Regions from separate parts of the Mesorhizobium sp. LEGMi-168a genome, predicted to be linked through region 3. Evidence: riboswitches for the same ligand, from Rfam matches in the RefSeq annotation. Region 3 holds a riboswitch; each other region holds the start of a gene.
The links. Region 3 has a riboswitch for cobalamin ahead of metE (5-methyltetrahydropteroyltriglutamate--homocysteine S-methyltransferase). Riboswitches for the same ligand answer to the same signal wherever they lie in the genome.
Positions count from the first base shown of each region.

Region 1: linked by a shared signal. The riboswitch ahead of AC4FWB_RS31325 (DUF1636 family protein) and the one ahead of metE (5-methyltetrahydropteroyltriglutamate--homocysteine S-methyltransferase) in region 3 are both predicted to bind cobalamin.
Region 2: linked by a shared signal. The riboswitch ahead of AC4FWB_RS32710 (CbtB domain-containing protein) and the one ahead of metE (5-methyltetrahydropteroyltriglutamate--homocysteine S-methyltransferase) in region 3 are both predicted to bind cobalamin.

Region 1 covers NZ_JBZEGV010000041.1:7,183-17,777, reverse strand. Annotated here, with positions in the region: gene AC4FWB_RS31330 (winged helix-turn-helix domain-containing protein) at 305-1,504, shown strand; cobalamin riboswitch at 1,534-1,739, shown strand; gene AC4FWB_RS31325 (DUF1636 family protein) at 1,780-2,208, shown strand; gene cobW (cobalamin biosynthesis protein CobW) at 2,211-3,248, shown strand; gene AC4FWB_RS31315 (cobaltochelatase subunit CobN) at 3,267-6,947, shown strand; gene cobG (precorrin-3B synthase) at 6,944-8,434, shown strand; gene AC4FWB_RS31305 (precorrin-8X methylmutase) at 8,438-9,070, shown strand; gene AC4FWB_RS31300 (precorrin-2 C(20)-methyltransferase) at 9,067-9,825, shown strand; gene AC4FWB_RS31295 (precorrin-3B C(17)-methyltransferase) at 9,822-10,586, shown strand; gene AC4FWB_RS31290 (cobalt-precorrin-6A reductase) at 10,550-10,595, opposite strand, start outside.
Region 2 covers NZ_JBZEGV010000049.1:7,141-17,735, reverse strand. Annotated here, with positions in the region: gene AC4FWB_RS32730 (acetyltransferase domain-containing protein) at 1-307, opposite strand, end outside; gene AC4FWB_RS32725 (MFS transporter) at 533-1,732, shown strand; gene AC4FWB_RS32720 (aromatic ring-hydroxylating oxygenase subunit alpha) at 1,711-2,907, opposite strand; gene AC4FWB_RS32715 (gamma-glutamylcyclotransferase) at 3,061-3,732, shown strand; cobalamin riboswitch at 3,804-4,002, shown strand; gene AC4FWB_RS32710 (CbtB domain-containing protein) at 4,041-4,220, shown strand; gene AC4FWB_RS32705 (CbtA family protein) at 4,236-5,030, shown strand; gene cobU (bifunctional adenosylcobinamide kinase/adenosylcobinamide-phosphate guanylyltransferase) at 5,023-5,544, shown strand; gene cobO (cob(I)yrinic acid a,c-diamide adenosyltransferase) at 5,546-6,169, shown strand; gene cbiB (adenosylcobinamide-phosphate synthase CbiB) at 6,166-7,155, opposite strand; gene cobD (threonine-phosphate decarboxylase CobD) at 7,154-8,209, shown strand; gene AC4FWB_RS32680 (tyrosine phosphatase family protein) at 8,206-8,715, shown strand; gene AC4FWB_RS32675 (creatininase family protein) at 8,829-9,626, opposite strand; gene AC4FWB_RS32670 (RidA family protein) at 9,688-10,071, opposite strand; gene AC4FWB_RS32665 (ABC transporter substrate-binding protein) at 10,325-10,595, shown strand, end outside.
Region 3 covers NZ_JBZEGV010000035.1:192-10,786, reverse strand. Annotated here, with positions in the region: partial or broken gene AC4FWB_RS29680 (transposase) at 1-242, shown strand, start outside; gene AC4FWB_RS29675 (OmpW/AlkL family protein) at 698-1,393, opposite strand; gene AC4FWB_RS29670 (IS1182 family transposase) at 2,743-4,113, shown strand; gene AC4FWB_RS29665 (Ros/MucR family transcriptional regulator) at 4,314-4,778, opposite strand; gene AC4FWB_RS29660 (hypothetical protein) at 5,093-5,347, shown strand; partial or broken gene AC4FWB_RS29655 (cytochrome-c peroxidase) at 5,411-6,343, shown strand; gene metE (5-methyltetrahydropteroyltriglutamate--homocysteine S-methyltransferase) at 6,707-9,067, opposite strand; cobalamin riboswitch at 9,161-9,362, opposite strand; partial or broken gene AC4FWB_RS29645 (IS256 family transposase) at 9,809-10,595, opposite strand, start outside.

The DNA of each region.
Region 1 (10,595 bases), on a different contig from region 3:
TTGATTACAGCAAGGGACTCTAATGCGGAAGCGTGACAGTTTAACCCGCTGAACCGTTTTAAGGGCCCTATGCTGCGACGCGGCGAGGGTTAGCGCAGCGGTTCCAGCGACGCAAGTCAAACCTTGTTCAAAATCCGGGCCTGGACGCCATATCGAAAGAAACTGGTCCGATCCGCTCCTGTTTGATTTCCTTCACTTTTTACTCCACTTTTCTCTCCTGACATATCTCCCGCCATTTGCCTGCTAGCATGGCCGGAATCGCGAGCTGGAAATCCCGGCAAAGGAACAGGGCAAGAGTAGCTTGATGAAGGAAAAAATCTCGCTTCGCACTGCCAGGCGCATCGCGCTCGGCGCGCAGGGCTTTACTGACCCTCGCCCCAGCGGCGAGCCCAACCGTCGGCACCTCTCCCGCGTGCTCTCCCGAACCGGGCTGCTGCAGATCGATTCCGTCAGCGCGGTGGTTCGCGCCCACTACATGCCGCTTTATTCGCGCCTCGGCCCCTACCCGCTTGCGCTGCTCGACAATGCCGCGGTCACCCGCAAGCGCGCGGTGTTTGAATATTGGGCGCATGAGGCGTCCTTCCTTCCGGTTGAGACCTGGCCGCTGATGCGCTGGCGCATGCGGCGCGCCGAGCAGGGCGAGGAAATGTATCTCGGCCTCGCCAAATGGGGCCGCGAGCGCAAGGAGATGATCGAGGAGATCTACGGGCAAGTCGCCGAACGCGGGCCGATCGCCGCCTCCGACATCGAAGGCCACAAGGGCAATGGCGGCTGGTGGGGCTGGAGCGAGGCCAAGCACGCCTTCGAATGGCTGTTCTGGGCCGGACGCATCACCACCGCCTACCGGCGCGGCTTCGAGCGCTACTATGACCTGCCGGAACGTGTTCTGCCGCAAGCCATTCTCGATCTGCCTGTCCCGTCGGTGGAGGACGCACACCGCGAATTGCTGCGCATTTCCGCCCGCGCCCATGGCATCGCCACCTATGGCGACCTGCGCGACTATTTCCGCCTGGCGCCGGGCGACACCAAAGACCGCATCGAGGAACTGGTCGAAACGGGCGAGTTGCTGCCGGTGAAAGTCGAAGGCTGGGACAAGACCGCCTATCTGCACAAGGACGCCCGCATGCCGCGCCGGATCGAGGCCCGCGCCCTGCTCGCGCCATTCGATCCAGTCGTCTTCGAGCGAACGCGCACCGAAAAGCTGTTCGGCTTCCGCTACCGCATCGAAATCTACACGCCGGCCGAAAAGCGCCAGTATGGCTATTACGTGCTGCCGTTCCTGCTCGGCGACCGGATTGTCGCCCGCGTCGACTTAAGGGCCGATCGCCCGGCGAGCGTGCTGCGCGTCCATGCCGCCTATGCCGAGGCCGGCGCGCCGCCGGAAACGGCTGCTCAGCTCTTCGACGAGCTGAAACAGATGCAGGCATGGCTCGGCCTGGAGGCGATCGAAGTGACGCCGGCCGGCGACCTCGGGCCGGCGCTGGCTGACTTGGCGGTGTCGTAGCCGCGCGTTGACAGGCGCATAGCCGTAAGCCTAAATCCGAGCCAGACGGTCTTCTCCCGGCAAAGGGAGGAGCCAAGAGGGAATGCGGTGCGGAGTTGAAAAATTCCAAATCCGCGGCTGTCCCCGCAACTGTAAGCGACGAGCCTCAGCCGAAAACCACTGGGAAGTTCCCGGGAAGGCGGCGCCAAGGCGATGAAGCGCGAGCCAGGAGACCTGCCGTCTGAGACTTTAAGTATCCGATCGCTCGGCGGGTTTTCCGGGCAAGGAGCCTGGTTTTGGATCGCAACGGCAGTTTTCCGGCTAAAACAGCTGATCTTTCGCCCGAACCCGACGACGCGCTGGCCGGCGTGACCGTCATTGTCTGTTCCTCCTGCCGTGACGAGACCGGTTCGGATGCCCATCCGCGCGCCGGCGCGCTGCTGGCCGAAGACACGCGCCACGCCGCGTCGGGCGAAAACATCCGCATCCGCACCGTCGAATGCCTCGGCAATTGCAAACGCCGTTTGAGCGCTGCGCTGCTGCGCGACGGCTGCTGGAGCTACGTCTTCGGCGATCTGGATACGACCAGTGGCACCGACCTCGTCGCCGGCGCAAAGCTCTTCGCGACCTCGACCGATGGCCTCATCCCTTGGCGTGGCCGGCCCGATTCCCTCAAGCGCGGCCTTGTTGCCCGTATCCCTCCCCTCGACATGCTGAAGGACTGACCATGAACGCTTCCGTTTCCCGCGTGCCCTGCACCGTCGTCACCGGGTTCCTCGGCGCCGGCAAGACGACGCTGATCCGCAACCTGCTCGAAAACGCCAAGGGCAAGCGGCTGGCGATCATCGTCAACGAGTTCGGCGATGTCGGCATCGACGGCGAAATCCTGAAAGGCTGCGGCATCGAGACTTGCCCTGAGGAAAACATCGTCGAGCTCGCCAATGGCTGCATCTGCTGCACCGTTGCCGACGATTTCGTGCCGGCGCTCGACCAGATCCTGTCGCGTACGCCGAAGGTCGATCACATCCTGATCGAGACCTCCGGCCTCGCTCTGCCGAAGCCGCTCGTCCAGGCCTTCCAGTGGCCGACGGTGAAGAGCCGTGTGACGGTCGACGGCGTTATTGCCGTGGTCGACGGCCCCGCACTGGCCGATGGCCGCGTCGCTTCCGACATGGATGCCCTGCAGGCGCAGCGCGCCGCCGACGATTCCCTTGACCATGACGATCCGGTCGAAGAGGTGTTCGAGGACCAGATCGCCTGCGCCGACCTGATCATCCTGTCGAAGAGCGACCTGATGGATGCGGCGGGCTCGAAGCGCGCCAACGCCGTCATCGGCGAGCACGTGGCGCGCGCCGTGAAGGTCGTGCCGACCGCGCACGGCAAGGTCGATCCGTCGGTGCTGCTTGGCCTCGGCCTTGCCGTCGAGAACGACATCGAGAACCGCAAGACCCACCACGACGACGAGCTCGACCACGAGCACGACGATTTTGACTCCTTCGTCATCGATATCCCGTCGATCGCCAATCCCGATGAGCTGGCGAGACGCGTCGCCATCGCCGCCGAGCAGGAAAACGTGCTGCGCGTCAAAGGTTTTGTCGAGGTCGGCGGCAAGCCGATGCGGCTGCTGCTCCAGGCCGTCGGCCCGCGCGTCAACCACTATTACGACCGCGCCTGGACGGCGGAGGATGAGCGCCGTTCGCGGCTCGTCGTCATCGGCCTCAAGGGACTGAACCGCCCGGCGATCGAGCGTATTCTCGCCGGCTGAGGCAAAGCACGAACCGCGATGCATATTCTCACCACGACGTCCGCTTCGCTCGACGATCTAGCCGAGCCGATCGACCTCAGGCAGACGCCTGCGGATGTCGTGGCCCTGTCCTTCACCGACAGCGACCTCGCCGGACTGGCGGCTGCCTGGAAGGCGGACGCGGAGCGGCTGCCGTCGATGCGGCTGGCAGCACTGCGCGATCTTCGCCATCCGATGTCCGTCGATCTCTGGATCGACAGCGTGGCGCGCCACGCCAAGGTCATCCTGGTCCGCATCCTCGGCGGCTACGACTGGTGGCGCTATGGCTGCGACCAGCTTGCGGCGATCGCCCGCGAGCGCGGCATCAAGCTGGCGCTGCTGCCGGGCGAAAGCCATGACGAGGACCAGCGCCTGATCGAAGGCTCGACCCTGCCACGCGCCGAACTCGACGCCTTGCTCGGCTATTTCCGCGAAGGCGGTCCTCAAAACATGGCCGCACTCGTGCACCGATTGGCGACATTGGCCGGATCGGAATTGATGGTTGCCGAACCGATCAGCGTGCCGAAAGCCGGCTACTACGAACCCGGCTGCGGCGTGGTCCCCCTCCCCCTTGAGGGGAGGGTCCGGCTGCAGGCCGGGGGTGGGGTCCTCCGTGACGCGCGCCGACGCCCTGAAGGACGCCCCCGGAAAGAGGCGTTGAGCCCAGTCGTCCCGACCCCACCCGGCCCTGCGGGCCACCCTCCCCTCAAGGGGGAGGGAAACGCCGCGGCCGTCATCCCGATCCTGTTCTACCGATCGATGCTGCTGGCGGCCGACGTTGCCCCAATCGACGCTCTCGCGGAAGCGTTGCGGCAGCAGGGCTTGGCGCCGGTGCCGATCTTCGTCTCCAGCCTCAAGGATCCGGTGTCTCTGACCTTTGTCGAAAACGCCATCGCCTCACTGCACCCGTCCGCCATCATCACCGCCACTGCCTTCGCCTCCGGCGCCGAGCCCGGTGCCGAAACCCTATTCGACCGCGCCGGCGTGCCGGTGTTCCAGGTCATCGTCGCCACCACCCTGCGCAAGGTCTGGGAGAAGAACCAGCGCGGCCTGGCGCCGGCCGATCTCGCCATGTACGTCGTGCTGCCCGAGCTCGACGGCCGTATCCTCGCCGGCGCGATCTCCTTCAAGGGCGAGGTCGAGACCGATCCGGCACTGGCCTTCCGCGCCTTTGCCAACCGGCCGGAAGCCGACCGCGTCGCGCAGGTAGCCAAGCGCATTGCCGCCTTCGTTCGCCTGCAGCGGACGGAGCGGGCTGGACGCAAGCTGGCGATCCTGATCCCCGACTATCCGAGCGCGCCCGGCCGTACCGGCTACGCCGTCGGCCTCGACGTGCCGTCGAGCGTGCTCGCCATGCTGCATGACCTGAAGGAACAGGGCTATGCGATTGAAGGGATTCCGCAATCGCCGCGCGAGTTGCTGGATGCGCTGGAGGTGAGCAGGCAAGGGCTTGCCTTGCAGGACTACGTCGCTTTTTCGGCCGGGCTGCCACAGGCCGCGCGCGGTGCGATGGAGGAAGCGTGGGGCAACGCCAATCACGAAACTCACGTCAATGCGCCCCCCTCTGTCCTGCCGGACATCTCCCCCACTTGGGGGGAGATTGGCAGTTCCTCCGCCGGCTTTCCTCTTTCGACGTCGGAGATTGGCGAAAGGGCCGATGACAGCTCAATCTCCCCCCTTGTGGGGGAGATGTCCGGCAGGACAGAGGGGGGCGCGACAGAACGCCGACCTTCGCAGGCGAGCCTCGAAAATCGCTTCCCCTTCCGCGCCGCCACTTTCGGCAACATCACCGTCGCTCTCGCCCCCGACCGCGGCCGCTCCGCCGATCGCCGCGCCGACTACCACGACCCCTCCTTGCCCCCTCGCCACGCGCTCATCGCCTTCGGGCTCTGGCTGCAGAAAGCGCTCGGCGTGCACGCCATCGTCCATGTCGGCGCCCATGGCACGCTGGAATGGCTGCCGGGCAAGACGGTCGCGCTTTCCGACACCTGCTTTCCCGAGATCGTCACCGGCTCGCTGCCGGTCTTCTATCCCTTCATCGTCTCCAACCCCGGCGAGGCCGCACAGGCCAAGCGCCGTATCTCGGCCGTCACGCTCGGCCATCTGCCGCCGCCGCTGACCGGCGCCGGCCTCGATGAAGCTCAGCAGCGGCTGGAGCGCTTGGTCGACGAATATGCCCAGGCCGACGGGCTCGACCGCCGCCGCCGCGACCGGCTGGCGAGACTCATCGTGGAGACCGCGCAGAAGTCCGGTCTTGCCGCTGAGGCGGGCGTTGCCGGCACCGACGCTCCCGACGAGGCGTTGCGCCGCATCGACGCCTGGCTCTGCGATCTCAAGGATTTCGCCGTCAAGGACGGGCTGCACGTCTACGGCCGCGCGCCCCAAGATGACGCCGATCCGCTGCGCCGGCAAAGCGCCGAAGCCGAAAAGGTGGCCCTGCTGGCCGCGCTCGACGGCCGCCACATCAAGGCAGGTCCCGCCGGAGCGCCGGCGCGTGGCCGCTCCGACGTGCTGCCCACGGGGCGCAACCTCTTCACCGCCGATCCGCGCACCATGCCGACGCCGACCGCCTATGACCTTGGCCAGGCGGCGGCGGAAGAAGTGGTGCGCAGCTATATGCAGGGCCATGGCGACTGGCCGCGCTCCCTGGTCATCGATCTCTGGGGCTCGGCATCGCTGCGCACCGGCGGCGAGGAGATTGCGCAAGGCCTCGCGCTGATGGGCTGCCGGCCGCAATGGGATGCCGCGACCGGCCGCGTCACCGGCATCGAAGTGCTGCCGCCGGCAGCACTCGGCCGTCCACGCGTCGACGTCACCTGGCGCATCTCCGGCCTGTTCCGCGACATGTTCCCGACCCAGATCGCGCTGATCGACGCTGCCGCCAACGCCGTCGCCAGCCGCGACGAGGACGATTCGGAAAACCCCCTCGCAGCCGCGACTCGCGCCGCTGGCAAGGTCGGGCCCCGCATCTTCGGCACCTCGCCTGGCACCTACGGTGCCGGCGTCGAGGATCTGATGTCGCGCGGCGAATGGGGCGCGCGCGAGGAGATCGGCCGCGCCTATCTCGAGGCCACCTCGCACGCCTATGGCGGCGCCGACGGCGAAGCGATTTCCGCACCCGGCGCCTTCGAGGGTCGCATCGCCGAAGCCGATCTTCTCGTCCACACCGGCGATGATCCGGGCCGCGACATTCTGGAAGGCTCCGCGGACGTCGCCTTCATCGGCGGGTTTTCGGCGGCCCTCGCCGCGCTCGGCAGAAATGCCGACGTTATCGTGCTCGACACCACAAATCCCAAGAAGCCGAAACCGCGCTCGGTCGGCGAAGCCGTCGCTCGCGTGGTGCGGGCCCGCGCCGTCAATCCGCGCTTCATCGCCGGCCAGATGCGCCATGGGCCTCGCGGCGCCTCGGAATTGGCCGAAACGGTCGACCGCCTCGTCGGCTTCGCCGAGACCACGCACGCCATATCCGGCGCGCTGATCGAGGCGGTGCACGACGCCTATCTCGGCGACGCGGATGTGCGCGCCTTTCTCCTGCGCGAGAGCCCGGCGGCAGCGAAGGTCATTGCCGAGCGGTTCCTGTCGGCGCGGCGGCGTGGCCTGTGGCATCCGCTCAGGAATTCCATCGACGACGATCTCGCGGCCTTGATCGCCGAGGCACAGGCAGGCGGGGTGGCGGCATGAACGCCTTCTCGCGCCGCGGCGCCTGCCCGGCTCTGAGCGCCCCGATGCAGACCGGCGACGGCCTGCTGGTGCGGCTCAACCCGGTCGCTGGAGGGCTTTCGCCGAAGTCGCTGATCGGACTCTGCGAATCCGCCTTGCGCCACGGCAACGGCATCATGGAAGTGACCGCGCGCGGCAGCCTGCAGATCCGCGGCCTGACGGTGGACAGCGCTCGGCTGTTGGCGGCTGAGGTCGATGCGCTGGGCATCGCGGTGCGGAGCGGCGTGCCGGTGGAGATTGGGCCACTGGCGGGCATCGATCCGCAGGAGATCGCCGACCCGCGACCGCTGGCCGAGCGGATCAGGGCCGCGATTGAAGAGGCCGGGCTGACGGCAAGGCTGGGGCCGAAAGTGTCGGTGGTTGTCGACGGTGGCGGGCAGTTGACGATGGACGCGGTGACGGCGGATGTAAGGCTGAGTGCGGTGTGGGCCACGGCAGGCATACAGTGGAACGTTTCGGTTGCCGGCGACGCGCGGAGTGCAAAGTCGCTCGCAACGGTCGACGCCGATACCGCGCGCGACATTACTGTGGCTGCGCTTAGAATGGTCGCCGAAAAGGGGCGCGAGGCGCACACGCGCGATTTGACCGAGCGACAGTTGGCTTCTCTCTCAGGCTGGCATTCCTTCGCGCCCCCCTCTGTCCTGCCGGACATCTCCCCCACTAGGGGGGAGATTGAACTCTCGTCACCGCTTTCGCCAATCGGCAAGGTCGAGCCAAGCGCCAAGGTTGCAGGAATGGCGCCTTGGCCGAAGCTGCCAATCTCCCCCCTAGTGGGGGAGATGTCCGGTAGGACAGAGGGGGGCGCCGTAGAGCGCCAACCTCCTAGAAGTCCCATCGGCATTTTTGATCTTTCAGGTTACCACGCCCTCGGCATCGCCCTGCCCTTCGGCAGCATGCCGGCACAGAATCTCATCGACCTTGCCACAAAGGCCGCCGAACTCGGCACCACCGAAATCCGCCTCGCGCCCGGCCGCGCCCTGCTCTTCCTCGGCCTCTCCGCCCCCTCCTCGCTGCAGTCCTCCGCCGCCACCCTCGGCTTCGTCACCTTGCCCACCGACCCGCGCACCCGCATCGCCGCCTGCCCCGGCACGCCGGCCTGCGCTTCCGGCCGCATCGCCACCCGCGCCATCGCCGAGACGATCGCCGCCGAGAACGCCGCCCTCTTCGACCCGTCGCTCACACTCCACATTTCCGGCTGCGCCAAGGGCTGCGCGCATCCCGGTGCGGCAGCGCTGACCTTGGTCGGCGACGAAAACGGAGCCGGACTTGTCGTGGACGGGACGGCAAAGGCCCTTCCTGCCGGATACAGGCCGGGCTATGACGCCGCGCGCGGCGTCGGCGGCATCCTTGCCGCGGTGCGCGCGCAAAGACATCCCGGCGAAACCGTCGCTGCCTGCCTGGCAAGGCTTGGCGCGGCCGGCATCGCCGAACTCTATCGACGGAACTAAAAAATGGCCGCCTACGACTATATCCACGACGGGATGGCGATCTACGAACGCTCTTTCGCCATCATCCGCGCCGAGGCGGATCTCTCGCGCTTCTCCGAGGCGGAAGCCGATGTCGCGATCCGCATGATCCATGCCTGCGGCCAGGTCGAAGCCGCCAGCCATTTCGTTTTCTCCAGCGATTTCGTCGCTGCGGCGCGCACCGCGTTGGCCGCCGGGGCTCCCATCTTCTGCGATGCCGAAATGGTCGCCCATGGCGTCACGCGCGCTCGGCTGCCTGCCGGCAACGAAGTGATCTGCACGCTGCGCGACCCGCGCACCGCCGAAATCGCCAAGGCGATCGGCAACACCCGCTCGGCCGCGGCCATCGATCTCTGGGGCGAGCGCATGGCAGGCTCCGTTGTTGCGATCGGCAATGCGCCGACCGCGCTGTTCTATCTGCTGGAAAAACTGCGCGACGGCGCGCCGAAGCCGGCGGCGATCATCGGCATGCCGGTCGGCTTCGTCGGGGCTGCCGAATCCAAGGATGCGCTGGCCGAGAATTCCTACGGTGTGCCTTACGCCATCGTGCGCGGCAGGCTGGGCGGCAGCGCCATGACCGCGGCCGCGCTCAATTCATTGGCGAGGCCGGGCCTGTGAACGCAATCCTAAAAGGCCGTCTCGTCGGCGTCGGCACCGGTCCCGGCGATCCCGAACTGCTGACGCTGAAAGCGGCGCGCGCGCTGGCCGAGGCCGACGTCGTCGCCTATTTCGCCAAGCGCGGCAACAACAGCAATGCGCGCGCCATCGTCGAGGCCCGCTTCCGGCCGGACATGATCGAGCTGCCTTTGCTCTATCCGGTGACGACCGAGATCGACAAGGACCACGACGACTACCGTTCGCAGATCACTGATTTCTATGAACAGTCGGCCGAGCAGGTGGCCGAGCATCTCGACGCCGGCAGAATGGTTGCGGTGCTGTCGGAAGGCGACCCGCTCTTCTACGGCTCCTACATGCACCTGCATGTGCGCCTGGCGCATCGCTTCCCGACCGAGGTCATTCCCGGCATCACCGCCATGTCCGGCTGCTGGTCGGCGACCAGCCTGCCGATCGTCCAGGGCGACGACGTGCTGACCGTGCTGCCGGGCACGATGAGCGAGTTCGAGCTGACACGCCGGCTGGCCGACACCGATGCCGCGGTCATCATGAAGGTCGGCCGTAACCTGCCGAAAATCCGCCGCGCGCTGGAGGCGACCGGCAAGCTGGCGAAGGCCGTCTATGTCGAGCGCGGCACCATGCCGGGCAGCGTCTCGATGCGGCTCGCCGAAAAGCCGGACGACAAGGCGCCCTATTTCGCCATCGTGCTGGTCGCCGGCTGGTCCGCCCGCCCCGGAGCCCCCGGAGTAAAGCCATGAGCGGCCGCCTCACCGTCATCGGCCTTGGCCCCGGCAATGCCGACCAGGTCACGCCACAGGCAAGGCAAGCGGTCGCCGAAGCGTCCTTCTTTTATGGTTACAAGCCCTATCTCGACCGGCTTGAGCTGCGGCCGGACCAGACCCGCATCGCCTCCGATAATCGCGAGGAGCTTGCCCGTTCCAAAGAGGCGCTGGCCAAGGCTGCCGAGGGCCATAGCGTCGCCGTGGTCTCCGGCGGCGATCCCGGTGTCTTCGCCATGGCGGCTGCCGTCTGCGAGGCGATCGAAGTCGGCCCGGCCGAATGGCGGGCCATCGACCTCGCGGTCGTTCCCGGCGTCACCGCGATGCTCGCGGTCGCCGCCCGCATCGGCGCGCCGCTCGGCCATGACTTCTGCGCCATCTCGCTCTCCGACAATCTGAAGCCGTGGGACCTGATCGAGCTGCGTCTCTTGGCGGCGGCCGGCGCCGGCTTCGTCATCGCGCTCTACAATCCGATCAGCAAGGCGCGCCCCTGGCAGCTCGGCCGCGCCTTCGAGTGCCTGAAAGCCATCCTGCCGGGTACCACGCCGGTGATCTTCGGCCGCGCCGCCGGCCGACCCGACGAGCGTATCGAGGTGTATCTTTTGGCCGATGCCGACGCAGAACGGGCTGATATGGCGACCTGCATCATCATCGGCTCGCCCGAAACCCGGATCATCAAGCGCGGCGAGCGGCCCGCGCTGGTCTACACACCGCGTTCGGCAACAGGGTCGAAAAAATGATCGACCATC
Region 2 (10,595 bases), on a different contig from region 3:
CGATCGCCGCCACGGCGACCATGGCAAAACGCTTCCAGAAGCTCGACCAGCGGATCTGGCGGCCGTGGGCCAGGAACAGGCTGACGCCGACCAGGAACAGGAAGGTCGAGGCGATGCAGCGCGCATAAAACTTCCACCAGCCGTAGGCGGTGAGGCCCGGCGCGGTATAGCCGAAATTTTCGAGATCCCAGGTGAAGTGGTAGCTCGCCATGGCGATCAGCGCGATGCCGCGCAGGATATCGATGGCGACGATGCGACTGTGCTTCGGCGCGTCCTGAACGGCTTCGCTCGTCGTCTGAAGGCTCATGATCTCGCAATCCGATTCAGTCGTGCCAAACGACTATCACGGTTCGGGCGAACAACAGAGGGTGGATCGGCAGCAGCCGCTCCGGGCGGCATGGCAAGCCGCTTTAGGCCAGTGGCGGAAAGCCTTTGGCCGGCTTCGCTTTTCGGCTTCTCGGAGTCGGTTTCCTGCTACCCGTCGTCCGGTGGTCCGGCCAGATTTGGCGAGCGATTCACTTTCGGAGGGCCGATGTCCACCCATGTGCGCCATCCGATCTGGCTTCCGGCCCTCAGACCGGCAGACGCGCGCACCTTCGCTTCGCTCTACGCGGTCGAATCCTTTGCGCGGGCCACGATCTCCAGCGTCATCCCGATCCAGGCCTACGAGATCCTGCACAATGAGCAGATCGTCTCGATCCTCTACACCATAGTGTCGCTGCTCGGGCTGTCGGTGACGCTGTTCATGCCGATGCTGATCCGCCGCTTCGCGCGGCGCTGGGTCTACACGGCCGGCTGCCTGATGCTGGCGATCGGCTCGGTTTTCTTCGTCACCCACACGCTGCCCGGTCAACTCGCCGGCATGCTTTGCCGCGTCATGGGAGCGAGTGCGCTGTCGATCACGCTCAACCTCTACATCATGGACCACATCCGCAAGACCGACTTCATGCAGGCGGAATCGCTGCGCATGGCGTGGTCGATGTTTGCCTGGACCGGCGGGCCGACGCTCGGCATTTTCCTCTACACCCGTTTCGGCATCTATGCCGCGCATGGCGCGGTCGTGGCCTTCGCGCTTGCGTTGCTGGCGCTGTTCTGGACCTACCGGCTGGGCGACAATCCATCGATCCGCCCCGGCAGGAGCCGGCCGGCCAATCCGCTCGCCAATATCGGCCGCTTCATCGCGCAGCCGCGCCTGCGTCTCGCCTGGCTGATCGCCTTTGGCCGCTCCTGCTTCTGGACGACCTTCTTCGTCTACGGCCCACTGTTCATGGTGATCACCGGCCAGGGCAAGCTTGCCGGCGGGCTGCTGGTCTCGGCGGGCAACGCGCTGTTGTTCATGGCGATCTTCTGGGGCAGGGCGGGAAAGCGCTTCGGCGGCCGCCGGACCATGACCTTCGCCTATTTCGCGATGTCGGCCATGCTGCTTGCCGCGGGCGGGGTCGGCGCAGCCGCGCCGCTACTCACCGCCGCCTTCCTGCTTTGCGGCGCGCTCTTCACCATCGCACTCGACGCGCTGGGTTCCACTGCCTTCATGCGTTCGGTGCGTTCTTACGAAAAGGCGCAGATGGCTGCGGTCTACCGCACCTATCTCGATTTTTCCGAGCTGACGCCGCCGCTGGTCTATTCGGTGGTGCTGACCTTCTTCGGCCTCGGCTCGGTGTTCGTCACGCTCGGCATACTGGCCGCCTTTTGCGGCTTCTTCACCTGGCGCTATCTGCCGAAATCTTTTTGACTAGCGACCGGCTGGAAAGCCGCGTGGCGCCCGCGCACCCATTGGTGGAAGCGGCGCAAGTCGTATTCCTCGGGCATCAGAACGCCCGCCTCGTGGCGGATCGAGCACAGGCCCTTCTGGTTGATCTCGCAGATCGCGGCGTCCTCTTCGAGCACCTGGGTGCCGAAGGCGACGATGTTGTCGATATCGGTCTGCGCAAGCGCATCGGGCGCGAACAGCCATTCGGCGGTGAGCTCGGTCTGCTCGGGGCCGAGCGGGCTCAGCCGCACCGTGCGGACATAGTCGACATGGCCGACGACGAACATAGAGGGCAGCGAGGTGGCATAGGTCTGGCCGGCGGCGCGCTCGGCCGGCGTCAGGCCGGCAAAGACCGGTCCATGGACGCGCCCGTCGCGCGACCATGTCTCGGCGCCGGCGCGCAGGCCGCCGGAAAACTCCGGCGCGTCATTGTCGGCGTGGCGCGCCCATTCCGGATCGTCATGCCTCGACATCAGGCCGCGGCCGTAGATCGGCACCAGCCGTGACAGGTCCTTGTGCACGCCGGGACAGTGCAGGCACTCGTTGAAGTTCTCCCAGAAAATCTTCCAGTTGCAGTTCATCACCTTGCTGAGCCGGTGCCCGGTGACGAGCGTCTCCAGCGGCCAGTTGGAAAGGTTTCCGGAGGCGGGATCGAAGGAGGTTTCCGCCGAGCCGCCGGCATCGTCGGCAAGGTTGATGAAAACGAAGCCGCGCCACACCGAGAGCGCCACGCGGTAGAGCGGATAATCGGCCTTGTCGAAGCCTTCGGGCAGCGATTTGGACGGCACACGCGCGAGGTCGCCGCGCAGCGAATAGGACCAGGCGTGATAAGGGCAAGTAAGCAGCCTTGCTTTCAGCCGCCCCACGCTCTCCTGGCAAAGCTGCGAGCCGCGATGCCGGCAGGTGTTGTGGAAGGCGCGTAAGCTCCCGGTCTCGTCGCGCAGCACCACGACCTCCTGCGAGCCGATGCGCACGGTTCGAAAGGCAAGCGGTTCCGCGAGATCGGCTTCGCGACAGACCATCAGCCAACTCCGGTACCAGATGGCGTCGAGATCATGTTGGAAGGCCTCAGCATCCCGATAGGCCGCCGCAGGCAATGTCGGCTCGAGGCTGGTCAGACCGTTGTAGAGATCGCGTTCGCTCGGATTCGGCTGCATCGGCTTCTCCCTGGCTGCCGACAGCCGACACCCCGCCAAGGCCGTTGTCAATTGCGTGGCCATTGTGGTGTCCCTGCACCGCCCTTAAGGTCGCTTTGCCGACGCCGGCGCTTGCCGGGCTAATCAGGGTCGCAAGGCATGCCTGCAAGAACGATGTCACTCACAGAGGAATTGGTCGCCCGCTGTTTTCGTGCGGTCGAGGACTCCGGACCCGATCCCGACGCGCAGCATCTCTCCGACAACGATTACGAGGCGATGCTCGATACGTTCGAGGCTGAGCTTCCCGCGACCGAACCGCTGTGGCTGTTCGGCTATGGTTCGCTGATCTGGAAGCCTGAAATCGAGCATGTCGAGGAGCGGATCGCTATGGCGCGCGGCTGGCATCGCTCCTTCTGTATGAACATGACGCGCTGGCGCGGCACCAAGCAGAGTCCGGGCCTGATGATGGCGCTGGATCGCGGCGGGCAATGCGAGGGCGTTGCCTTCCGGCTGAACGGTGGTGAGCGCCGGCAGGCGCTGGACAGGCTTTTCCGGCGCGAGATGACGCTGAAGCCGACCAGCTACCATCCCCGCCTGCTGCAGCTTGCAACCGACAAAGGGCCGTTGCGGGCGCTCGCCTTCGTCATTAACCGCAAAGGCACGACCTATGCCGGCCCGCTCGGCGAAGAGGAGGTGGTCGAAAGGCTGGCGACGTCCTGTGGCCATTGGGGTTCAGGCGCCGACTATCTCTACAACACCGTCAAGAATCTCGAAGCGCGCGGCATCCACGACGCCCATTTGTGGCGATTGCAGCAGCTTGTCGCCAAACGAATCGCCGTCTCCTAGCACGCGAAACCATGCCGCAATCGCGCTTCGGCGTGACGGAATTTGGTTTGCCGGGCGCGACGATTCTGCCTATAGTCGATCGCGTCGTCGGTTCCGTTTTTGGAGCCAAGAGGGAATGCGGTGAGGGCGGACTTCCTGCCCAAAGCCGTGGCTGCCCCCGCAACTGTGTGCGGTAGTCCTCTCCATAGACCACTGAGGATTTTTCCTCGGGAAGGTGGGGAAGGGCGCGGATCCGCGAGCCAGGAGACCTGCCGGCGACGGGAAAGTTTGACTTCGATGCCCTCGGGTGGAGGGCGAAAGGACAAGACATGAATACCGCTTCCGTCTCCCTCGGCGCCTCCGTCTCCTCGCAGTCGCGCATCATGCAGCTGGCAATGGCCGCGCTGCTCGGCATTTTCGTCGTCGGCTTTGTCGGCTTCTCGCATATCGATGCGGTCCACAACGCCGCCCACGACTATCGCCACTCGATGGCGTTTCCCTGCCATTAAGCCAGGTCCGACATCATGAATCTGTTTCGCAACGTCGTGTTCATCGCGGCGATCGCGGGGCTTGTGGCGGGCATAGCGCTCGCCTGCATGCAGGCCTATGCGACCGTGCCGCTGATCCTCAAGGCGGAAGTCTATGAAAAGGCGGGTGGCGGTCATCACCATGATCATGCCGCGACCACAGACAACAATGCGATGAGCTCGGCCGCTCCGGCCGACAACGCGATGAGCAGCGCGGCTCCGGCGCCGACGGAAGCGGCCGCTCCGGCCGAGGACGAAGGCTGGGCGCCGGCCGATGGCTTCGAGCGCTTCGCCTTCAACGTGGTCGCCAATATCGTCACCGGCATCGGCTTTGCGCTGATCTTGGTCGCGGTCTCCGAATTCGCCGGCGGCATCGGCAACTGGCGCCAGGGCGTGTTCTGGGGCCTCGCCGGCTTTGCCGTGTTCACGCTGGCGCCTGGCCTCGGCCTGCCGCCCGAACTGCCGGCAATGCCGGCGGCAGAGCTTCTGCCGCGACAGATCTGGTGGATTTCGACAGTGGCGGCGACCGCTGTCGGCCTCGGCTTGATCGCCTTCCGCAAGTCGCTGCTGCTGGCTATCCTGGCCGTCGTGCTGATCGTTGCGCCGCACGTCGTCGGCGCGCCGCAGCCCGACAGTTTCGAGACGGCGATTCCCGAAGGACTGCATCACCAGTTCGTGGTGGCGGTGACGCTTACCGACCTGGTGTTCTGGCTGGTGCTGGGCGCTGTCGTCGGTGTGGTGCGCGGCCGCTTCACCGGCACGGCGACCAGCCTGCGCGACAGCTTTGCCTGATCGCTCCCAGGGTCATCTGACCTTCATCATCGGCGGTGCGCGCTCCGGCAAGAGCGCGCATGCCGAGACCTTGGCGACGGCGAACCCGTCGCCCTGGACCTACATCGCCACAGCGCAAGCCTATGACGACGAGATGCACGAGCGCATCGCGCTGCATCGCTCTCGGCGTGGCGAAGGCTGGGTGACCGTCGATGCGCCGCTGGATCTCACCGGCGCGATCGAGGCCTTGCCCGACCACCAGACGGTGCTGATCGATTGCCTGACATTGTGGCTCACCAATCATATGCTGGCGGAGCACGATATCGAGGCCGAATGCCGGCGGCTCTCTGACGTGCTGTCGCGTCCGCGCGGGCCCTGGTTCGTGGTGTCGAACGAAGTCGGGCTCGGCATCGTGCCGGACAATGCGCTGGCGCGCCGGTTCCGCGACGCCGCCGGGCGGCTCAACCAGCAGGTCGCGGCCGTCGCCGACAGCGTGCTGATGATGGTGGCGGGGCTGCCGCTCAAGGTGAAATGACATGGCGGACGACAAGACCATCGACGACAAGGATGCCGAACGCCATCGCGCCAAGATGGCCAAGCGCAAGGCGGTGCAGGATGCCGAGGTGGCGGGCAAGACGATCGAGAAGGGACTGCTGATCGTCAACACCGGACCGGGCAAGGGCAAGACCACCGCGGCCTTCGGGCTTGCGCTGAGGATGCTCGGCTACGGCAAGCGCATTGGCGTCGTCCAGTTCATCAAGGGCAAATGGCACACGGGCGAAAAGGACGCATTCGCCGCTTTCGGCGACCGCGTCGTCTGGCATGCGATGGGCGAGGGCTTCACCTGGGAAACGCAGGACCTCAAGCGCGACATTGCCGCCGCCGAAGCCGCCTGGGCGAAGGCGCTCGACCTGATGGCCGACCCGTCGATCAGCCTCGTGGTGCTCGACGAGCTCAACATCGCGCTGCGCTACGACTATCTCGACCTTGAAAAGGTGGTTGCGGCGCTGAAAGCGCGCCGCGAGGACCTGCATGTCGTCGTCACCGGCCGCAACGCCAAGCCACTATTGATCGACGCGGCCGACCTCGTCACCGAGATGGGGCTGACCAAGCATCATTTCTCCGCCGGCGTTAAGGCCCAGCAGGGAATTGAGTTTTAGCCGCCGATCAAAATGGTCAGGTAGATCACGATTGCCGACAGGACCGCGAACAGACCGATCAGCAGCCAGTCGGCGACCCGGTAGAGTTTCAGCGCTTGCCTTATGTCCGTGCTCTCCGCTTCGCGCCGGCCACCTTCGCCCATGAAGGCATCCTCGACGATCTCGCCGCCATAGCTGCGCGGCCCGGCCAAGGACAGTCCTAGCGCGCCGGCCATGGCGGCTTCCGGCCAGCCGGCATTGGGCGAACGGTGCTTCTTCGCGTCGCGGCGCATCACCTGCCAGGCATTGCGAGGATCGGCGCCCTTGACCAGGAAGGCTGCCAGCACGATCAGCAGGCCGGTAAGGCGCGATGCCGGCAGGTTGATCCTGTCATCGAATAGGGCCGCGGCGCGGCCGAAGGCCTCGTGTTTCGGCGTGCGGTGGCCGATCATCGAATCGGCGGTGTTGGCGGCTTTGTAGGCGGCACCTCCCGCCAGCCCGCCGACGCCGGTCCAGAAGGCTGGCGCGACGATGCCGTCGGAGAAATTCTCGGCCAGGCTTTCGATCGCGGCGCGGGCGACGCCCGCCTTGTCGAGCTTTTCCGGATCGCGGCCGACGATGCGCGAGACGGCGATGCGGCCGAGCGTCAGCCCGCCGGTCTCCAGCGCATCGGCGACGTCCTCGACATGCTCGGCAAGGCTCTTCTGCGACAGCAGTGAGGAGCCGAGGATAGCGGCAATGACGAGGCCGGACGGGAAGATCAGCCAGAGCAGGACATGCAGCGTCAGGCCGATGGCGGCCGGCACGAGCACGATGATCAACAAAGCCTGGACGCCGCGGCGGCGACGCAATTCGTCGGAATCGGTCGCGCGGTTGAGCCTGCGATCGAGAAAGGATATCAGCCTGCCGATCCAGGTGACGGGATGGCCGATGGCGTTGAACAGCCAGTCCGGATAGCCAAGGGTACGTTCAACGGCAAGTGACAGGAAAGCGATCAGGATCGACATGAAGCTTCTTGATGGAGCGATTGCTGCGGTGGATCACGGCGGATCCCTTGGCCGGGCGAGCGCGCTCTTCCCCCACGCGCCACGGCCTTTCGTCGATCTTTCGACAGGTATCAATCCGCACTCCTACCCGCTTTTCGAATTGCCCGCCACCGCCCTGTCGCGATTGCCGGAAACGGAACGACAGCGCGAATTGGCCGAAATTGCGGCCGGGACCTATAGCGCGCCGTCGGCGGCGCACGTCGCGGCCGCGCCCGGCACGCAGATCCTCCTGCCGCGCGTCGCTTCGCTGGTGAGGCCCGGCAAGGCGCTGGTGCTCGGCCCGACCTATGCCGAGCACGCCAGAGCCGCCGCAATCGCGGGCCATGCGGTGGCGGAGGTGGACAATTTCGATGCCCTGGCGGATGCGGACCTTGCGGTGCTGGTCAACCCCAACAATCCGGACGGGCGAGTGATCGAGAGAGATCGGCTGCTTGACCTTGCCGCGCGGCTTCGCGGGAAGGGCGGCCTGCTGGTCGTCGACGAAGCCTTCATGGATGTCGGCCCGATTGAGCACAGCCTGGCCGGCGATGTCGGCGAGGGCGGCATCGGGGTGCTGCGCTCGTTCGGCAAGTTCTTCGGCCTCGCCGGTGTCAGGCTCGGCTTCGCGCTCGCCGACCCACTGACGGTCGAGCGGCTGGACGCCCAACTCGGGCCTTGGGCTGTCGCCGGACCGGCGCTCGAATATGGCATTCGCGGGCTCTCCGACACAGAATGGCAAGCCGCCATGCGCAGGCGTCTCGCAGAAGAGGCCGGGCGGCTCGACGCGCTGCTCGGCAAGTTCGGCGTGCCGCTCGCCGGCGGCACGACCCTGTTCCGCTATCTGTCTTTCACGGATGCTCCAGCCCTGTTTTCGGCGCTTGGCGAGCGCGGCATCCTGCTGCGCCATTTTGCCGGCCGGCCACAGGCCTTGCGGGCGGGCCTGCCGGGCAGCGAGGCGGAATGGCAGCGCCTCGAAAGCGCACTTGCGGCCTGGGCCTCGCGGCGCGACGATGCGCCGAAGGAGATCGTGCGATGATCCATGTCTGTCCGCTGTCGAAGATCGAGGAGACCGTGGCGAGAACCGGAGCCGAGCGCCTGCTGTCGCTGCTTGCGGCGGGTACCGACGTTGTCCGCCCGGCCTCGATCCTGGCGGAAAACCATCTGCATCTGGTCATGCATGATATCGCTGTCGCGCAGGACGGCATGACCATGCCGGGCGAGGAACATGTGCGCGCGCTGCTCGATTTCGCCTATCGATGGGACCGGGCAAAGCCGATGGTCGTGCACTGCTATGCCGGCATCAGCCGCTCGACGGCGTCGGCCTACATTATTGCGGCAGCGCTGGCGCCCAAACGGGACGAGGTGGAACTGGCCAAGACGCTGCGTTTTCTTTCGCCATCAGCGACGCCCAATCCCCGGCTGATCGCCGTCGCCGACACCTTGCTTGGACGCGACGGCCGCATGATTGCGGCGATCGACGCGATCGGACGCGGCGCAGATGCCTTTGAAGGGACGCCCTTCGAGCTCGATATCCAGGCCTAAGTCGGTTCGGTCTAAGGCGCGTCGCGCTAAAGCGAATTCAGGCGACGCGCTTAGGTCTTTGTTTTGATGCATGTCGTTCTCCCAAAACCGCTGCGCACTTTTGGGCGACATGCCTAAGACAGCCAGTCGGCAAGCTTTGCCTTGCGCACATCCCTGACCAGATTGATGAAGCCGTCGGCCTGATGCTCAGCGGTCAGCCGGCCCTTCTCGGCGGTGGCGATGCTGGCGTCGCCCACCACGCCGTTTGGATTGAGGTCGCTGGCGATCCAGGCGAAGGCATGCGTGCCGGTGTGGCGCAGCAGGGCGAACTCCTTTTCGGCACGGCCGACATTGGAGACGAAATTATCGGCTTTGCCCATGTCGACGAGATCCGGCCGGAAATACAGCATTAGCGAGGTCTCGACGTCGCCGCCATGGATGCCGTGACGGTCCTCCAGTTCGGTATACATGCCGGCCGGGCGGCCGAAGCGCTGCCAGCTCGTCTTCACCGCCAGCATTTTTGCGCGCACGCGCAGTTCGCGCGTGATGATGCCCATGATTTCCTCATTGCCGCCATGCGAGTTGACGACGATCAGTTTTCTGACGCCGGCGCGGGCCACCGACAGGCCAAGCTCGGTCCAGGCATCGACGAGAGTGGTGGCAGGCAAGGTGAGCGTTCCGGGCGCATGGAGATGCTCGTTCGACTTGCCCACTGCCTGTACAGGCAGGATGCGGATGTCGAGGTCGTCGGGCAGCCGCGCGATCACCGTCTCCAGCATGCCCGTCATGATCGAGGTGTCGGTCGAGACCGGCAGATGCGGGCCGTGCTGCTCGATCGCCGCCACCGGCAGCACGGCGATGGTCGCTTCCGAATCGATCGAGGCGTATTCGGTCGTCCGGTAGTCGCCCCACCACACACGTCCTGTCGTCACTTTCGTCTCCCGATTGGCTTCATTGGGATGATCTAAAGCGCCTGGCGGTCGCGGGCAACCATCAGCCGGCCGCGAGCACCTCCACCTCGACCTTGAATTCCGGGCGGGCGAATCCGGTGACAATCATAAGCGTCGAAGCCGGCGCCGGATCGGAAAAGAGGCGATTGCGAACGTCCATATAGGCCTGCAGATGCGCACGATCGGTGACGAAGGCGTTGATGCGCACGACATCGTTCAGCGTCAGCCCGGCTTCGCTAAGAATCGCGGCGATGTTCTTGAAGCACAGCTCCGTCTGCGCGCCAGCATCCTCGGGAACGGCGTCGTCCGGGCCGATGCCCAACTGGCCCGAGCACAGGACGATGCGCTTTCCCGCCGGGATTTCGACGCCGTGGCTGTAGCGGGCAAAGGGCGGCTTGATCGATTGGGGGGCGAGGTATTTGAGCATTGCATTCTCCTGTCTACAGGCAGACTAAGGCCGGATTCACGAAACCTACAAGATGCGGTGCATGCCACCCGGGCGATTGTGGACAGGCGTCCAAAAAATAGGCACGATGCCTTTCGTACAGCATGACCCGTCCGGTCTCGGCAATGACTGCCGCGCAAGCAGGCGGCCCAGGCGGTGGCATGTGTCTTGCTTCTTGAACAAATGGTGTCAAGCCCAGCGCGCAGCGCGCCGGAGCCAAGAGAGGGTGATGTTTATGCACGGAAAAGAAAAGATCCTGGCGGGTGCGATCGCGCTGCTTGCTGCCAGCACGCTGGGCGCCGCGGCCAACGAGAAAGTCACCTTCGGCACCAACTGGCTGGCCGAGCCGGAGCACGGCGGCTACTACCAGGCGATCGCCGACGGCACCTATGCCGCCTGCGGCCTCGACGTGACCATCATGCAGGGCGGCCCACAGGTCAGCGGCCGGCCGATGCTGCTTGCCGGCAAGATCGATTTCTACATGGGCGGCAACCTGCTATCGGCCT
Region 3 (10,595 bases):
GCTCACCTCCTTCCGGCTGTCGCGCCAACACCACAGCCACCTCAAGAGCACCAACATGCTGGAGCGTCTCAACGGGGAGATCAGGCCCCGCACCTATGTCGTGCGATAACCCCGAGAGCTGCCTGCGTCTCGTCAGGGCTTTGGCCGTCGAAACCCACGAGAACTGGATGGAGGCAAATCGCTACATCAACATGGATGATTTGCGCGAACACAGGAAGCTCGCACCACGCCAAGCCGCATGACCAGCCATCATGGCCGCCCCGTTTTTGCAGATCTTGACGCACACAACCTCACAGACAGCATCATTGCGGGGTCAAGCCATGGGGAGGGCAAACGCGGGTCTCGGGCTGCGCAAAGAACAGCTAGCTGTCTCAACATGGCTGAACAGACATCTTGTCGGCGACGAGGAGCGTCGAGTTCCCAGAGGCACAGCCAGTAGACTGTTGGCGGGCAAAGTGATTCTATCAACATTCCAGAAGGTAGTCACCGTGATCCGAGGCGCATCTGGCCATCCCATTTCAAACGTTGGTCGGATTGCATTGACCAAGTACACTTTCTTGGTCCGGGCAAGCGAGCGACCGCTCCTGAACAACGGCTTCCTTAAGTGTCGTCTGTGAAGGAACGACCATAAAAAGGTCGCACAAGGCGCCACTTCAGTTGAGATCAGCTATCACCAAGCCGCCTTCGCTTTTCATGATTAGAAGTGGTAGGTGACACCTGCGCCTATCAACCACGGATCGAGAGCAGCTTTTCCTGCTAGTTTCGCGCCGTCCACCGTGACGTCGAAATCTGGCTTGAGGAAAAGCTTCTTCATGTCGAAGTTGACGCCCCAATGTTGGTTCATCATGTAGTCAAATCCTAACTGCAGCGCGACGCCGAACGTGTTCTTAATATCGAGAGCATCGGCACTGCCGACATCCTGGTTATAGAAGATCGTGTAGTTCACGCCGGCACCGACATAAGGCATGAATGCGCCGAAATTGGTAAAGTGATACTGCAATGTGAGCGTGGGCGGTAGCAGCCAAACCTTGCCGATGTTGCCCAGCCCGCCGATCTCTCCCTGGCCGTTGACGTTTGCGTAGGTGGTGCCAAGGATAAGCTCGGTGGCGATGTTGTCCGTGAAAAAATAGGAGATATCGAGTTCCGGCGTCACGGTGTCCAAATAGGAAAGATCGGAGCCGGGCACCCCATTAACGTGGCCCGAATCCTCGGTGATGACCCCCAGCGCGCGCAGTCGGATCTGCCAAGGGCTTGGCCATTCCGCGACCGGGACTCCCGCCTGCGGGACGTTCGCGGCTTGCGCAAGCTCGGCCGCGACGGCCTGCTGTCCCATCACCATCAGGACAAGGCCCGTTGCTACTCCCCGGGCCACGCCCATTCCCTTTCTCTGCATGATATTCTCTTCTCCTTGTGATCAGGGGAATCTTGTCGGGACGGTCGAAAATCGTCGTCAGAGCGTCGCGATCGCGATCGAACTGCTTTCCACCGAAGTGCTCCAGGGTCCCTGGCCGACTGGCTGGCGGTCCATGGATGTGCCCGTTCTCCTTCTACATCTTAAGCCAAAGATAGTGATCGTCGTCGGGAGAACTCAGCGTTGGGTGGAAATCGAATGCGGTCATGCCCGGACAACGTGAAAAATGATGTCGACTGGAAAACAAGCGCGAGGTTCTCCTCCGGCTCGGGAAAGCTTAGTTTTCGCGGCGGCGATCGCATGTTTACTGGGCGTGATCATGATGAGTTCTCCCAGTCCGCGCCGCGGCAACGCATTTGCGCATACGACTGCAAGTGTCGTGCCAACTAGGAAAATGATTGCAGAACAACGCGATCACTTTACAGCGCCGTGTCTCATGTCGGACATCGTCAAAGATCCGACAACAAGTGCAACCAGCATCGCCATGGTCCTGATGAGTGTGACGGGTTGCTGGAGGCGGGTACCGGTGACAGGGAGCGAATGATCACAACCTTCAATCGCACTTCACAGAGAACACATGCGAGAGAGGCGTAATGGCGGTAATCAACCTAAGACCGATCAAAGGCAATTGGTCAGACCGATTTGAACTCGGCGCTCACACGACGGGAGGTGTCTATCTCGGTGTGAACACGGACATGTCTATGACACCACGCGTTCTGACGTTGGCGAGTTGCTCTACCGCTTACCGTGTACTACCACGTCATTGACATGGAAGCTCGACGAGTAATGCGTCACGCAACGAAGGGCGTCTAGTGAGCGATATGCAGTGCTGGATCGCCGTCAGCACGCCCTACGAGCCTCGGCAGCTAAAACCTTCCATGACCGACCTCCAAGGAGCAGCTATAAACGCGACATTGGAGGATTGGGTACTCTGGAGGCCATGCTGAAGTGGCAGCACAAGACACAGCTGCCACTGCCTGATCATTTCCAGTGCCGGAATTTCGTTTTTGCCGCGCCGAAGTCTCGGCTACGAGATCGAACAGGACCGCTAAACTAGCAAATCCTCCGCTGGCAGCCTCAGCAAAGCTGGCTGAAGTTTTTTTCCTTCGTCCTGGCAAGAGTGGGCGCGGTGCGCCCGGAGGTAGCCACGGCTGATCGATAAGAGCGAGAAAGAACTTGGCTCAACTGTAAGGTCGAGCACCAGTTGCTGTAAGGCGTCGCGAATTGCTTGTGAAGGAAGGCTGTTACGAAAAGGAAGGCGGGTTTGACCCCGCCTTCAGACTGCTGACAAAACCCCTGGCGTTAGCCGGGGGTTTTTGATTCACTGGGTCATGTTGAAGCGACCCGCCCCCGAACAGACCGCGCTTGAGATGGTAACGTTGGACCAACTGGTTCCGGCGGATCATCTGCTTCGCAAGATCGATCGAGCGATCGACTTCTCCTTCATCCACGATCTGACGGCGCCGCTGTATTGCGCGGACAACGGCCGGCCGCCGCTGGATCCGACCTTGATGTTCAAGGCCTTGTTCATCGGCTACCTGTTCGGAGTTCGCTCGGAACGTCAGTTGGTGCGCGAGATCGAGGTCAACGTCGCCTATCGCTGGTTCCTGCGGCTGAAGCTGACGGACAAGGTGTTCGACGCCTCGACACTGTCGCAGAACCGTCGGCGGCGCTACCAGGACGAGAGCATCGCGCAAGCGATCTTCGACCGCATCGTCGAGCAGGCGATCCGGGTGGGTCTGGTCGACGGCACGGTGCTCTATACCGACAGCACGCATCTGAAGGCCAACGCCAACAAGGGCAAATACGACCTTGCCATGGTCGCCAAGTCGCGTGCCGACTACTGGGCCGATCTCGACCGCGCGATCGAGGCCGAGCGGGCGCTGCATGGCCAGAAGCCGCTGAAGGACAAGCAGCGCAAGCCGCCTGAGAAGCAGACCAAGGTCTCGCGCGCCGATCCGGAGGCCGGCTACATGGTGCGCGAGGGCAAGCCGAAGGGCTTCTTCTACCTCGATCACCGCACGGTGGATGGGCGCTGCGGCATCATCACCGACACATACACCACGCCGGCCAACGTGCACGACTCGATCGTCTATCTTGGCCGGCTCGACCGCCAGGTGGAGCGCTTCGGCTTCACGGTGGCGGCGGCGGGGCTGGATGCCGGCTATGCCACGCCGGGCATCGCCAAGGGACTGGAAGACAGGAACGTCCGGGGCGTCATCGGCTATCGCAACCCGAGCCCGCCAAAGCCCGGCAAGATGCGGAAGAGCGACTTCGTCCATGAAGCGGAGCTGGACGGCTATCGTTGCCCGCAGGGTCAGTTGCTCACTTACGCCACAACCGATCGCGCCGGCTACCGCCAATATAGGAGCGACCCAGCCATCTGCCGCGACTGTCCGCTGCTGGCCTCCTGCACATCAAACGCCAAGGCCGAGCGCACCATCACACGTCATGTCTGGCAGGACGCCCGCGAGCGCGTCGACGCCAACCGGCTCACGGCATGGGGCAAGGCCATCTATCGCCGCCGCAAGGAGACCGTCGAGCGATCCTTCGCCGATGCCAAGCAGCTCTTCGGCCATCGCTACGCCCACTTCCGAGGGCGAACACGCGTCGCCTGCCAGTGCCTGATCGCAGCCGCCGCCCAGAACATGAAAAAGATCGCAATCAGCCTCTGGCCAAAGCCTAAACCGAGCCTCGCATGAGGCCCAACCTGCGTCGCCAGCCTCCTGACATTGCCTCCCGACATCAATTTGCCAAGTGCAATCAACCCACAAAACAAAACCCCGCCGAAAATCGACGGGTTTGTCAGCGGTCTGGAGGCGGGTTTGATCCCGCCTTTTTTATATTCCATGCGGGTTAAGCCCAGGCTGCGCCGCTCCCGAACGACTCTCGATTGCCGAAATCAAGCTGCGACCTTCTTGCGCGTCCGCTTCGCAGGCTCGGGCATCTCCGGCTCTTTCGGTTTGCGGCCGAGCCCCATTGTCTTGGCCAGGGCCGAGCGCGCCGCGGCGTAATTCGGCGCTACCATAGGATAATCGGCAGGCAAGCCCCATCTGGCACGATATTCATCCGGCGTGAGCCCATAATGGGTCGACAGATGGCGCTTGAGCGATTTGAATTTCTTCCCGTCCTCAAGGGAAATGATGTAGTCCGGTGTCACCGACTTCCTGATCGGTACCGCAGGCTTGAGAGCCTCTGGCTGTTCCGCGGAAAGGCCTGCGGCCGCGCCTTTGAGCGCAGCATGCACTTGACCGATTAAACCGGGTAGATCTCCCACCGGAACCGGATTGTTGGAGACATAGGCAGACACGACATCGGCGGTGAGCTCGATGAGGGCGTCGATGATCTTTTCGGCTTCTTCCGTCATTAAACGCTCCAGGCGGCGAGTGAAATACAGTCGGCGAAGCGTCGCTTCATAGTACCGGTTGTCGCTGAAAGCAACAACTGTCTCGAAGAGCAATTATTGCCAACGCTCGTCCAGAAGCGACGTCTATAGCGCCATATTCGCCTTCATGACCATTGATCCGTCCGTTGTTGGCGACCGTACCGAGGTGCTTCGCGCATTTCAGGCGCGTCCTGGCCGTAAGCTTTGCACCGAATTTCCAGTGATATCGAGAGCAGTCGCGTAAGCTGGAGCTCAATATCCAAGCCCATAGCTCGTAAGCAAATGTTGTGCGCGCTATGGCGAAGGCACACCGGGAGGCAGAATACGAACTGCTGGGAGACCGGCCAGAACTGAAATCTGACGAGGTGCCGACCCCGGTTTCTTCATTCATAGTAGAAGGAGCAGAGAGAATCGAAACGCGCTCCGGCACCAGCGCTTGGGGCCTGACGATCAGCACGCCCTTCCGTCGCTCAGAATCCAAACGAGAAGAGCGTTCACTTCCCGGCCGTTTCGCCTCTACCGCGAAAAAACAGGTGTCGCCGCTGATCTAGCGCAAGGCGTTGACGGAGCGCATATCGTAAAGTGGTTGCGTGCACCACGCAACGAGATCATTTATGAAGATCCTATTCACTGCGGTGGCTGTCGCCTTGCCAGCAGAGGCCGCTTTTGCTGCGCAAGCAATCCCCCTCAGACCTCAGAGCAACGGCTCTGGCCACTTTCAAGGCTTTGCCATCCACCACGCCGGCAGTAGCCAACAACCCTATCACCCCGGAGAAGATCGCGCTCGGCAAGCCAATGTTCTTTGATCCTCGCGTCTGGGTGTCAGGCGTCTTCTCGTGCAACTCCTGCCACAACTTGGCAACCGGCGGCGACGACAATCGTGAGACCTGGATCGGCCATGGCTGGCAGAAGGGACCGCGCAACGCGCCGACCGTACTGAACGCTGTCTTCAACATCGCCCAGTTTTGGGACGGTCGCGCCGAAGACCCGAAGGCTCAGGCGAAGGGACCGTTCCAAGCCAGCGTTGAAATGGCCAATACACCGGGTCAAGTCATCGCCACCCTCAAGTCGATGCCGCAATATGTCGAGTCGTTCAATACAGCTTTCCCGGGTGAAGATGATCGCGTAACATTCGAAAACTTCGCCAAGGCAATCGAAGCCTTCGAAGCGACACTGGTCACGCCGGCCCCCTTCGATAATTTCCTCAAAGGTGATGATGCCGCCATGACTTCCGAACAGAAACAGGGCCTGACACTTTTCATGGACAAGGGCTGCTCTTCCTGCCATGACGGGGTCAATGTTGGTGGGGACGGCTATTACCCATTCGGCCTCGTTGAAAAGCCCAGCCCCGACGTCCTGCCGGAAAATGACAAGGGCCGATTTGCGGTCACCAATACAGCCGACGGTTCATATGTTTTCCGCGTGCGCCGCTGCGCAACGTAGCACTCACCGCGCCATACTTTCATTCGGGCAAGGTCTGGGATCTGAAACAGGCCGTCGCCATCATGGGGACCACCCAGCTTGGCGAAAAACTGGCAGACGAAGATCGCGCATCTTAGGAAAATAAACGGCCAACTGGCTACGGAAAGTCGCAATGAACAATGATTGCGACTTTCACTGGACAATCACGACCTCAATGAGAACGCAAATACTTGGCCCGATCCAAATGTGTTACGATGGGATAACGTTAGGCATCTAGGCTGGCGTGAGACTGGTCAAAAAAATGTGTAGGCAGCTTATCCTATAAGGCGTTTTTGTCCCAGTTGGTATTCCTTCCAAATCACGTGTCGAAGGAAAACTGCAGATCCGCAGATACCGCAGATTTTCGCTGGAGTAACTTATTTCCAAAGATGCGGTTTACACATTCACGGCCTTCACGCGGTGGTTGATGATTCACACATGGTGAGAGATCAAAGACTTCCGGCCTGCACTTTCTCCCGGAGCGAGCGCGCTGCAGCGACCATATTCATGAGGGCAGGGCGGACCTCCTCCCATTTGCGCGTTTTGAGGCCACAGTCGGGGTTTACCCACAATTGGCCGTCGGACAGTCGCTCGCGGGCAAGCATGAGGAGGGCCGAAATCTCGCCGACTTCCGGGACACGTGGTGAGTGAATGTCATAAACTCCGGGACCGATTTCATTCGGATATTTGGAGCTCGTGAAGGCGTCCAGCAGTTCCATTTTCGAGCGTGACGTCTCAATCGAAATTACATCCGCATCCATTTCAGCGATCGCGTCGATGATCTCGTTGAACTCGGAATAACACATGTGAGTATGGATCTGAGTCGCGTCCTTCACACCCGTTGAAGCGATCCGGAAGCATTCGACAGCCCAGTCGAGATAGACCGTCCAATCACACTTGCGCAGCGGCAAGCCTTCGCGAAATGCCGCCTCGTCAATCTGGATCATCCTTGCGCCAGATCTTTCGAGATCCGTCACTTCATCGCGAATGGCGAGCGCAATCTGGCGGCAGACCTCGGCGCGGGATAGGTCGTCGCGAACAAAAGACCAGTTGAGAATGGTCACTGGGCCTGTCAGCATTCCCTTCACCGGCTTTTCCGTAAGCGACTGAGCGAATTCCCACCAGCGCATCGTCATCGGATTCGGGCGCGACACGTCGCCGAAGATGATAGGGGGACGCACGTAGCGGGAGCCATAGCTTTGCACCCACGCCTGCTGTGTGAAGGCGAAGCCGGACAGATGCTCGCCGAAATGCTGTACCATGTCGTTTCGTTCGAACTCACCGTGCACCAGCACGTCCAGCCCGATCTCCTCCTGCCAGCGAATAGCAGCCTCGGTCTCCTTCTTCAGAAAGGTTTCGTAATCGACATAGCTGAGCTGGCCCTTCGCATGAGCGGAACGCGCCTTGCGCACCTGAGGCGTCTGCGGGAAGGATCCAATCGTCGTCGTCGGGAACGGCGGCAGGCCGAGCGTGCGGGCCTGGACCCTGGAACGCTCGGCAAATGCGCTCTTTCGTTGCTTCATAGCGCCGTTGATGTCGGCGATCCGCCCTTCAACGAGCGGGTCGTGGACCTTCGTGGATGTTGCGCGAGTCGCGGCAGCTTCGGCAGAAGCTTTCAACTCGCCAGCCACCGCATCCCTACCTTGGGACAAGGCCCGGGCCAGGATGACCAGCTCGCCGGTCTTCTGGGCCGCGAAGGCGAGCCACGACCTGATGTTAGCATCCAGTGCCGTCTCCATACGCAAGTCGATCGGCACATGCAGCATCGAGCACGAAGGCGCGATCTCGACTCGGTCCAAGGGCCAGCCCGCGACGATCGGCTTGATGCGGTCGAGAATGGCAGTGAGGTTCGCACGCCAGACGTTGCGGCCATTGATCAAGCCAAGCGAGAGCACCAGATCCTTAGGCGCGAGCCGACCAATCGTTTCCAACTGCTCCGGAGCGCGCACGAGATCGACATGCAGCCCGGCTACCGGCAGAGAAATCGTCATCTCGAGATTGTCCCCCAGCGGCCCGAAATAGGTAGCCAGCATGATCTTCAGCTCGGGCGCGGCCTTTGACAGCTGCCCATAGGCAAATTCAAATGCAGCTCGTTCGTTCGGGTTTAGATCGAGCACAAGCGCTGGCTCGTCGATCTGCACCCAATCGGCTCCCGAGAGTTTCAACCTCCGCAGGAGTTGCTCGTAGACGGGCAAAAGCCGTGGAAGTAGCGCGATGGGACTGAACCCTTCAGCAGGTGACTTCGCCAGCTTGAGAAAAGTGACCGGCCCCAGCATGACCGGGCGTGTGTGAATGCCCAGGGCCTTTGCCTCGAGGAAGTAATCAACCGGTTTCGTCGACGAGAGCGTGAACGCCTGATCGTCGTCAAGTTCCGGCACGATGTAGTGATAGTTGGTGTCGAACCATTTGGTCATTTCCATCGCGTTCAGGCTAGATCCATGAGCCGCGTGCTGGCGGCCTGCCTGCCTACAATCCTCCCTCTGACCTTGGTTGCCGCGGGCCATGGCGAAATAGATGTCGAGTGGGACCTCGCCGCCATTCCATGCGTAGCGGGGCGGCACGGCGCCGACCATGGCTGCGGAGTCGAGTACATGGTCGTAGAGCGAAAAGTCATTCGACGGGATTTTCGACACGCCGCGATCGCGCTGCTCCTCCCAAATGGCGGCACGGAGCGCCTTCGCCGTCGCGAGAAGGTCGGCAGCACAAGATTTTCCGGACCAATAGCTTTCAAGCGCGAATTTCAGTTCTCGCCGACGACCGATACGCGGCACGCCGAGCGTTGCTACAGGAATTTGCTGAGAGACAGTCATGCCATACCCCGATGGTTGGGGCGCGGGACAAAGAAGGCGCTAATAGTCCGGCACGAACGCCGGGCTGCCGCGCCCGCCAAGACACCCCGCCCGTGGACGTAGTTCGCCGTGGCAGGTCTCCTGGCTCGCGGGGATCATAGCCTCTGCCCGTCTTCCCAAGGCTGTTCGCCTCAGTGACATGAGTGGGGTCGGCTCGCCGCTAACAGTTGCGGGGGCAGCGCCGGCATCGCACCGGCTTCCCTCTTAGCTCCGATGCGGCAGCGCCGCACGGAGAACCACGACACGGAGACAATCATAGCCGTCCACTCTTTTGTCAATACCGTATAAAGAAATGTTTATGTCATTATGCGAATGCGCGTTGCGCTGTCGGCGTGTTCTCCAAATCGCGTGGAAGGCGACTAGGGGCCTCGCCTACAGGAATAGGTGACCGGGCCAAATCAACAAATGAGCGCTGTGCAGAGCTGTGGCGCGCGCGCCTGCCAGACGGCCTGGCTCGGCTGCGCAAAGATTGCGAGCCGGGGCCTTTGGTCGGATCGATTGGGGCGTGACGGTAGGGTGGCGCCAGCAGAATTGCGAGGCTAGTCGCATGCTGCAGTAGCACGTCGAATGATATCAAGATCGCCTGAAACTGCCACCGGTAAGTGGCGCCAATTAGTTTCAGAGTTTCGATAAGATCGTGCCCACTGACGTGGTGTAGGTGACGGCATTGGTCGCCGTGCTCTCCGGCATGGGCCGGATTGATCAGCGTGCCACTGCCGGCAGGCTGACGAGCGGATCATCACTCATCTGGCTGATGGTCTCAAGAGACATGTAGCGGGCACGCTGGACGGCCCATTCATCATTCTGCTCCAGCAGCAATGCTCCGACGAGGCGGACAATGGCGTCGTCGTTGGGAAAGATGCCGAAGACCTCTGTGCGCCGCTTGATCTCACCGTTGAGCCGCTCGATCGGGTTTATGCTGTGCAGCTTGACACGATGCTCCTTGGGGAAGCTCATGTAGGCAAGCACATCATGCTCGGCCTCATCCATGATGGCGGCGAGTTTCGGCACCTTCGGCCGGATCTGGTCGGCGACGGCGCGCCATTGCAGGCTGGCGGCTTCCGCCGTCTCCTGGGCGAAGGCGGTGGCGATGAAGGCCGAGACGACGCGGCGGCCGCTCTTGCCGGCATGGGCCAGAACATTGCGGGCGAAATGAACCCGGCAGCGTTGCCAGGTGGCGCACAGCACCTTGGAGACTGCTGCCTTGATGCCTTCGTGAGCATCGGAGACAACCAGCTTGACACCTCTGAGGCCGCGCCGGGTCAACTTGCGCAGGAACTCTGTCCAGATCGGTTCGGCTTCCGAGGTGCCGATCTCCATGCCCAGCACCTCGCGCCGGCCGTCGCTGTTCACGCCCACCGCGATGATGACGGCGACCGAGACGATGCGGCCGCCGCGGCGCACCTTCAGATAAGTCGCATCGATCCACAAATATGGCCAGTCGCCTTCGATCGGGCGTTCGAGGAAGGCCTTCACCTTGCCATCGATC